One region of the Pseudomonas sp. GW822-FHT03F04 genome, then DNA from elsewhere that is predicted to be linked to it. Evidence: predicted binding sites of a transcription regulator. Region 1 holds the regulator's gene; the other holds the start of a gene.
The links. Region 1 encodes sigma-54, which starts transcription at its own class of promoters, with help from an activator protein. Its sites were predicted from a motif close to ANTGGCATNNANNTTGCTNT; they were not measured.

Region 1 (4,210 bases):
CACGTCAAGGCGACCGACATTACACTGGTCACCAAGCCCGACCTGAACATGTATCGCGGCACCGACTTCCCATGGCACGTGACCAGCGAGCGCGGTGAAGTGAATTCCGGTGGCACCGAGGTCGAGCTGATCGACTCGGTTCGCGTCAAGCGCACCGATGAAAAGAACCGCGACACCCTGATCACCTCCACTCGCATGACAGTGTTCCCGCAGCAACAATATGCGCAGACCCAGCAACCCGTTAGAATCGACGGCGCTGGCGGTGTATCGACCGGCGTGGGAATGAAAGCGTATTTGAAGGAAAGCAGGATACACCTGCTATCGAACGTAAGAGGACAGTATGAGGCTCGTTAAAACCCTCCCTATTTTGCTCAGTCTGGGCGCAGCACTGGGAAGCGTGAGCGCCTGGGCTCTGCCGAACGATCAAGAGCAGCCAATCCGCATTCAGGCCGACGATGCCCAGCTGGACGACAAGAATGGCGTTGCCACCTATAAAGGTGACGTGATCATCACTCAGGGTTCGATGATCGTCAAAGGCAACACCGTGACCATCACCCGCACCCCGACCGGCGATATCGACGTCGTGACCTCGGTGGGCAACCTTGCCTACTTCGAGCAGTTGCAGACGGCTGGCGACACCAAGCCTGTACAGGGCTGGGGCGTGACCATCCAGTACCACGCCGCGCAAAACCGCGTTGTGCTGATCGACAAGGCGAAAGTCGTCGACAAGGACAACAACACCACTCAGGGCGAGAAAATCGTCTATGACACGGTGAAAAAGCTGGCCAGCGCGGGTCGTGCCACCGGCAACAAGGTCACCGAAGCGCGTCCGCGCATTGACATGGTGATCCAGCCGAAGAAGAAAACCGACGAGAAATCCCAGTAATGGCAACTCTGAAAGCTCAGCACCTGGCCAAGGCCTATAAAAGCCGCCAGGTCGTGCGCGATGTCAGCCTGTCGATCGACAGCGGTCAGATCGTCGGACTGCTCGGCCCCAACGGCGCCGGCAAGACCACCTGCTTCTACATGATCGTCGGCCTGGTGCAGGCCGATCAGGGTCGCGTGCTGATCGACGACCTGGATGTCAGCCACCAGCCGATGCACGGTCGCGCCAAGGCCGGTATCGGCTATCTGCCACAGGAAGCGTCGATCTTTCGCAAACTGTCGGTGGCCGACAACATCATGGCCATCCTCGAGACCCGTCAGGAGCTCGACAAGGCCGGTCGTCGCAAGGAGCTGGAAAGCCTGCTGCAGGAATTCCACATCAGCCACATCCGCGACAACCTCGGCATGAGCCTGTCCGGTGGTGAGCGTCGCCGGGTGGAAATCGCCCGTGCACTGGCCACTGCGCCGAAATTCATCCTGCTCGATGAACCGTTCGCCGGTGTCGACCCGATCTCCGTGGGCGACATCAAGCAGATCATTCACCACCTCAAGGCCAAGGGCATCGGTGTACTGATCACCGACCACAACGTCCGCGAGACGCTGGATATCTGCGAAACGGCCTACATCGTCAATGACGGCCAACTGATCGCCGAAGGCGACTCCGCGACCATCCTCGCCAACGATCTGGTGAAGGAAGTGTATCTGGGTCACGAGTTCCGCCTGTAAGCGCGACAGCATTCGACCAGCCGTCCGGGTGCTGTAACGTTGAAGCGCACTTTTATACGCTTTTATTGTTACAGCGCTCTAGGCAAACACGACAGTTTCAGGCATATAATTTGCTTAAGTTTGGCGCTTCGGCGCCCTGTAGTGGATGGCGCATAGCGCCGGCGAATAAGGTGTTAAGCCCCTGCCATGAAACCATCGCTAGTCTTGAGAATGGGCCAGCAGCTGACGATGACACCGCAGCTGCAACAGGCCATCCGCCTGCTCCAATTGTCGACCCTGGATCTGCAACAGGAAATCCAGGAGGCTCTGGAATCCAATCCGATGCTCGAACGCCAGGAAGACGGCGACGACTTCGACAACTCCGATCCCATGGCCGACAACGCCGAACAGAAGCCCAACACCGAGATCCAGGAACCCTCCTATCAGGAGACCGCACCGACGGTCGACAATCTAGAGGATGGCGAATGGAACGAGCGAATCCCCAACGAACTCCCCGTCGACACCGCCTGGGAAGACGTCTACCAGACCAGCGCCAGCAGCCTGCCGAGCAGCGATGACGACGAGTGGGACTTCACCACCCGTACCTCCGCCGGCGAGAGCCTGCAAAGCCACCTGCTGTGGCAGTTGAACCTGGCGCCGATGTCTGACACCGATCGCCTGATCGCCGTCACCCTGATCGACTGCATCAACAATCAGGGCTACCTCGACGAAACCCTCGAAGAAATTCTCGACGCCTTCGATCCGGAGCTCGACATCGAGCTGGACGAGATCGAAGCCGTCCTGCACCGCATCCAGCAATTCGAACCTGCCGGCATTGGCGCACGCAACCTGGGCGAATGCCTGCTGCTGCAATTGCGCCAGCTGTCGGCCAAGACCCCTTGGCTGGCGGAAGCCAAGCGTCTGGTCACCGATTACATCGACCTGCTCGGCAGCCGCGACTACAGCCAGCTGATGCGCCGCATGAAGCTCAAGGAAGATGAACTGCGCCAGGTCATCGAACTGGTGCAGAGCCTCAACCCGCGCCCCGGTTCGCAGATCGAGTCCACCGAAGCCGAGTACGTGGTGCCTGACGTCATCGTACGCAAGGACAACGAGCGCTGGCTGGTCGAACTGAACCAGGAATCGGTGCCGCGCCTGCGGGTCAACGCCCAGTACGCCGGTTTCGTGCGCCGCGCCGACACCAGCGCCGACAACACCTTCATGCGCAATCAGTTGCAGGAAGCCCGCTGGTTCATCAAGAGCCTGCAGAGCCGCAACGAAACCCTGATGAAAGTGGCCACCCAGATCGTCGAGCATCAGCGCGGCTTTCTTGAATACGGCGACGAAGCCATGAAGCCTCTCGTGCTGCATGACATCGCCGAAGCGGTGGGCATGCACGAGTCGACGATTTCCCGGGTGACCACGCAAAAATTCATGCATACCCCCCGGGGCATTTATGAACTGAAATACTTTTTCTCCAGCCACGTCAGCACCTCCGAAGGCGGCGAATGCTCGTCCACGGCGATCCGCGCGATCATCAAGAAACTGGTTGCCGCGGAAAATCAGAAAAAGCCGTTGAGTGACAGCAAGATCGCTGGTTTACTGGAGGCACAAGGCATTCAGGTGGCTCGCCGCACCGTCGCCAAGTACCGCGAATCCCTCGGGATCGCGCCTTCGAGCGAACGCAAGCGGTTGATGTAAGCCACGTTACAGCGTTCCAGTGGCAGGCTCTTCGGCCTGCCGCTTTATGCACTGGCAACGAAGGAGAAGCTGTATGCAAGTCAACATCAGTGGACACCAACTGGAAGTTACCCAACCTCTCCGTGAGTACGTTGAGCAAAAGCTCAAGAGGCTTGAGGGGCATTTCGACAAGATCACCAACGTGCAAGTCACGATGTGCGTCGAGAAGCTGAAGCAGAAAATCGAAGCCACGCTGCATATTCCCGGTAACGAGGTCGTCGCAAACGCGGAACATACCGATATGTACGCAGCGATCGACGCGCTGACCGACAAGCTTGATAAACAACTCAAAAAGCATAAGGAAAAGACCCAGAGCCTGCTTCAGGGCGCTACCGGTCGATAACCCCCACCCCCATGATCCGACTTGAAAGCATCCTGACCCCCGGCCGTTCCCTCGTGAACGTGCCGGGCGGCAGCAAAAAGAAAGCCCTCGAACAAATTGCCAACCTGATCGCCCGGGAAGTACCGGATCTGGAGATGCAAGATGTCTTCGAGGCACTGATTGCCCGTGAAAAACTCGGCTCGACCGGTTTTGGCAACGGCATCGCCATTCCCCATTGCCGCCTCAAGGGTTGCGAATCCCCCATCAGCGCCTTGATGCACCTTGAAGCACCCATCGATTTCGACGCCATCGATGGTGCACCGGTCGACCTGCTGTTCGTGCTGCTGGTCCCGGAAGCCGCCACCGATGCGCACCTGGAACTGCTGCGCCAGATCGCCAGCATGCTCGACCGCAAGGACGTACGCGAAAAATTGCGTCGCGCCACCACCAACGAAGCCTTGTATCAGGTTGTCCTGGACGAGCAAAACGGGCACTAAACATGCGCTTGATCATCGTCAGTGGCCGCTCCGGCTCGGGCAAAAGTACCGCTCTGGATGT
Region 2 (4,210 bases), on a different contig from region 1:
GTGATCCAGACCACCGAAGCCGATGAATTCATCTACCACGAAATGCTCACCCACGTGCCGATCCTCGCCCACGGCACCGCCAAGCGCGTGCTGATCATCGGCGGCGGCGACGGCGGCATGCTGCGCGAAGTGACCAAGCACGCCAGCGTCGAGCACATCACCATGGTCGAAATCGACGGCACCGTGGTCGACATGTGCAAGGAATTCCTGCCGAACCACTCCAAGGGCGCCTACGACGACCCACGCCTGAACCTGGTGATCGACGACGGCATGCGCTTCGTCGCAACCACCACTGAAAAGTTCGACGTGATCATTTCCGACTCCACCGACCCGATCGGCCCGGGCGAAGTGCTGTTCTCGGAAAACTTCTACCAGGCCTGCCACCGCTGCCTGAACGAGGGCGGCATCCTCGTGACCCAGAACGGCACACCGTTCATGCAGATCGAAGAAGTGAAAACCACCGCCGGTCGCCTGCGCAGCCTGTTCCCGGACTGGCACTTCTATCAGGCGGCCGTGCCGACCTACATCGGCGGTTCGATGACCTTCGCCTGGGGCTCGACCAACCCGGCCTACCGCAAACTGAGCCGTGAAACCCTGCAACAGCGCTTCATCGGCAGCGGCATCGTCACCCGTTACTACAACCCGGAAATCCACATCGGCGCCTTCGCCCTGCCGCAATACGTGCTGCAAGCGGTGAACAAGCCAAGCAACGACTGATCACTCAGCCGTTATCACTGCGGGAGCGAGCGGCTTCGTTCCCGCAGATGAAATGTTTTTCATGTTTCATCGGTGTAAAGCTTTTGAACGATCAATCCTGACAAAAGTCGAGATAGATATGAGCCCATTTGCGGGTTTGTTCGAGGAGGCACCAATGCAAAAGTGGAAAGTCACTTTCGTGGATGATCACGGTGAAATTGTCGATGAAATCTTCGAGCGCGCGGAATGCCCCAGCGACGATGAGGCCGCTCGATTGATCAAGGAACGACTCCTTCCTGTCGTCGCCGCACTGGATCTGAACGATCTGGAAGGGCGCACCTCCGATGCAGGCGCCAAAAGCCTGAAAACCCAGAACAGCATCGAAATCCGCAGCATCACGCCCATCTGAAAATCTTCTTGTCCGTAACGTACCAGGCCTTGGCAGCGGCTCTATCTTGGGGCTACTCTGCAAGCGAGATCAGCGAACGGATCGCTAAGGTCTGGTCTTGTCAGCTACATGCTTGTTTCCCGCCGGCAACACGGTTGTCGTAGCGCCTGAGCCGTTCGGCTAGGTGCAGGGAATACGGAAAGTCTATCCATCTATGCGAGGGGGACGTTCATGAGCACAGCCTATCAAGAAGACATCAGCAGCAGCGTGCTGCGCCGCATGAAAGAAGGCGGTTTCGATTTTTCCCGATTCCATCCCATCGAGTTCTACGCCATTTTCCCGGACGAGGAGCGGGCGCGCAGGGCGGCAGGCAAGTTTCGCGGTGAATCCATCAATGCCCAGGTCAGTGCGCGCGACGACGGCGCGTGGTCCCTGGAATTGAGCAAGGTGATGTACGCAACCTACGACGACATTGGCGATTTCGAACAGGGCTTTTCGGCGGTGGTCGAGCCACTGGGCGGCATCATCGAAGGCTGGGGCGTAAAGCAGGAGGTGCGCAACCGCCATCGTTTGAACTGATAACCCTCGCAACACGTCGAGCAACGGCTGACCTTCGGGTCGGCCGTTGTCGTTTCTGCACCCTGAACATCGCCCGGCAAAACCCTGAAACAAGAATCCGGCGCAAAAAAAAGCCACCGGGAGAGGTGGCTGAAAGGGAAGACCGGAAGGAGAGGAAACCGGTCAGGGTTACGGCCGGTAGGGCTGCCAGGGCAAGCCGGATCAGTGGGCTGCGCACTTCGTCAGGGACGTTTCGCAGCGGATGTGCGGATTATCCGCAGGCGGCGCCGGGCAGTGAAATCAACTCTGACTATGCTGGTGATAGGCGACTGCACTGCGTCGCAATGAGGCGGGGGCGATCAGGTTGGGGCATTTGCCGCACAGGAATGGTGCGGTGTTTATGGCGTGAATATCCAACCGATTGAAATCAAAGCGTTTATGCCGATGGCACGGGCCTTGCGAAGGCCTGTATGTCCGGGGTGACAAGGAGTACGGCATGATCCGCACCTATTTTGATGAAATGTACGATGCCGGCGGCCAGGTCCGCCCGCATTACCGGGAGTTTGCCCGCTGGCTGGCCGATACGCCTGACGAGCTGTTGGCCCAGCGGCGACGCGAGGCCGATCTGCTGTTCCATCGTGCCGGGATCACTTTCACGCTCTACGGGGACGAGCAAGGGACAGAACGCCTGATTCCCTTCGACACCATTCCGCGCAGCATTCCCGCCAGCGAGTGGCGGATCGTCGAGCGCGGCTGCATCCAGCGCGTCAAGGCGTTGAACATGTTCCTCGCCGACCTCTATCACGAGCAGCGCATCATCAAGGCCGGGATCATTCCCGCCGAGCAGGTGCTGGCCAACGAGCAATACCAGTTGGCGATGCAGGGGCTGGATCTGCACCGCGATATCTATTCGCACATCTCCGGCGTCGATCTGGTGCGCGACGGCGACGGCACGTATTACGTGCTCGAGGACAACCTGCGCACGCCCAGCGGCGTGAGCTACATGCTCGAAGACCGCAAGATGATGATGCGCCTGTTCCCCGAGCTGTTCGCGGCCCAGCGCATCGCCCCGATCGACCATTACCCGAACCTGCTGCTCGACACCCTGAAAAGCTCAAGCCCCATCGACGACCCGAGTGTGGTGGTACTGACGCCGGGCCGCTTCAACAGCGCGTTTTTCGAGCATGCGTTCCTGGCCCGGGAAATGGGCGTCGAGCTGGTCGAAGGTGCCGATCTGTTCGTGCGCGACGACAAGGTCTTCATGCGCACCACTGACGGCCCGAAAGCGGTAGACGTGATCTACCGCCGGCTCGACGACGCCTTCCTCGACCCGTTGGCCTTCCGCCCGGATTCGATGCTCGGCGTGCCGGGTCTGCTGTCGTCGTATCGCTCTGGCAATGTGGTGCTGGCCAATGCGATCGGCACCGGCGTGGCGGACGACAAGTCGGTGTATCCGTTCGTCACCGAGATGATCCGTTTCTACCTCGATGAAGAGCCGATCCTGAAAAACGTGCCGACCTGGCAATGCCGCAATCCGTCTGAACTTTCCCATGTGCTGGCCAATCTTCCGGATCTGGTGGTCAAGGAAACCCAGGGCTCCGGCGGCTACGGAATGCTCGTGGGGCCGGCGGCAACAACGGCGGAAATCGATGCGTTCCGCGAGCGGATCAAGGCCAAGCCCCACGCGTACATCGCGCAACCGACGCTGTCGCTGTCGACCTGTCCGACCTTTGTCGAAAACGGCATTGCGCCGCGCCATATCGACCTGCGTCCGTTCGTATTGTCCGGCCGCGAAACCCGGGTTGTGCCCGGCGGTTTGACCCGTGTCGCCCTGCGTGAAGGCTCTCTGGTGGTGAATTCATCCCAGGGTGGCGGAACCAAGGACACCTGGGTGGTCGAGGATTGAAGGAAGCCTGCCATGTTAAGTAGAACTGCCTCGGATCTGTACTGGATGTCGCGTTACCTGGAGCGGGCGGAAAACCTCGCCCGCATGCTCGATGTCAGCTATTCGCTGTCGCTGATGCCGCAGGACGGCCGTGGCGACGGTCTGCACGAACTGGCGATGCCGCTGCTGATCACCGGCACGCTGGACGACTACCTGGAACGCCACGGCGAGTTGCATGCCGAGCGATTGCTGCACTTCTTCGCGCTCGACGCGGCCAACCCGGCGAGCATCTATAGCTGCCTCGGCGCGGCGCGAGCCAGTGCCCACGCGGTGCGCGGTCGGATCACCGCCGACATGTGGGAGAACATCAACGCCACCTGGCTGGAGATCCGCGGGATCGCCAACCAGGGCCTCAGCCGCTATGGCATGAGCCGTTTCTGTGAGTGGATCAAGGAACGTTCGCACCTGTTCCGCGGGGCGTCCTACGGCACCATCATGCGCAACGATGCGTTTCGTTTCATCCGGTTGGGCACGTTCATCGAGCGGGCCGACAACACTTTGCGCCTGCTAGACGCCCGCTATGAAATGGCCGGCGATCAGGCCGAAGCGGTCAGCGACGGCACCGCCCACGCCTATTACCAATGGAGTGCCTTGTTGCGGGCCTTGTCCTCGTTCGAGGCCTA

Region 2: the regulator sigma-54 is predicted to act here: its motif matches at 2,086-2,105, upstream of AC1RMX_RS28905 (circularly permuted type 2 ATP-grasp protein).

What each region holds. Positions count from the first base shown of each region.
Region 1 covers NZ_JBXANF010000007.1:225,836-230,045, reverse strand. Annotated here, with positions in the region: gene lptC (LPS export ABC transporter periplasmic protein LptC) at 1-354, shown strand, start outside; gene lptA (lipopolysaccharide transport periplasmic protein LptA) at 341-886, shown strand; gene lptB (LPS export ABC transporter ATP-binding protein) at 886-1,611, shown strand; gene AC1RMX_RS18270 (RNA polymerase factor sigma-54) at 1,798-3,291, shown strand; gene hpf (ribosome hibernation-promoting factor, HPF/YfiA family) at 3,365-3,673, shown strand; gene ptsN (PTS IIA-like nitrogen regulatory protein PtsN) at 3,685-4,149, shown strand; gene rapZ (RNase adapter RapZ) at 4,152-4,210, shown strand, end outside.
Region 2 covers NZ_JBXANF010000017.1:16,264-20,473, reverse strand. Annotated here, with positions in the region: gene speE (polyamine aminopropyltransferase) at 1-717, shown strand, start outside; gene AC1RMX_RS28915 (hypothetical protein) at 872-1,105, shown strand; gene AC1RMX_RS28910 (ribonuclease E inhibitor RraB) at 1,316-1,663, shown strand; gene AC1RMX_RS28905 (circularly permuted type 2 ATP-grasp protein) at 2,139-3,548, shown strand; gene AC1RMX_RS28900 (alpha-E domain-containing protein) at 3,561-4,210, shown strand, end outside.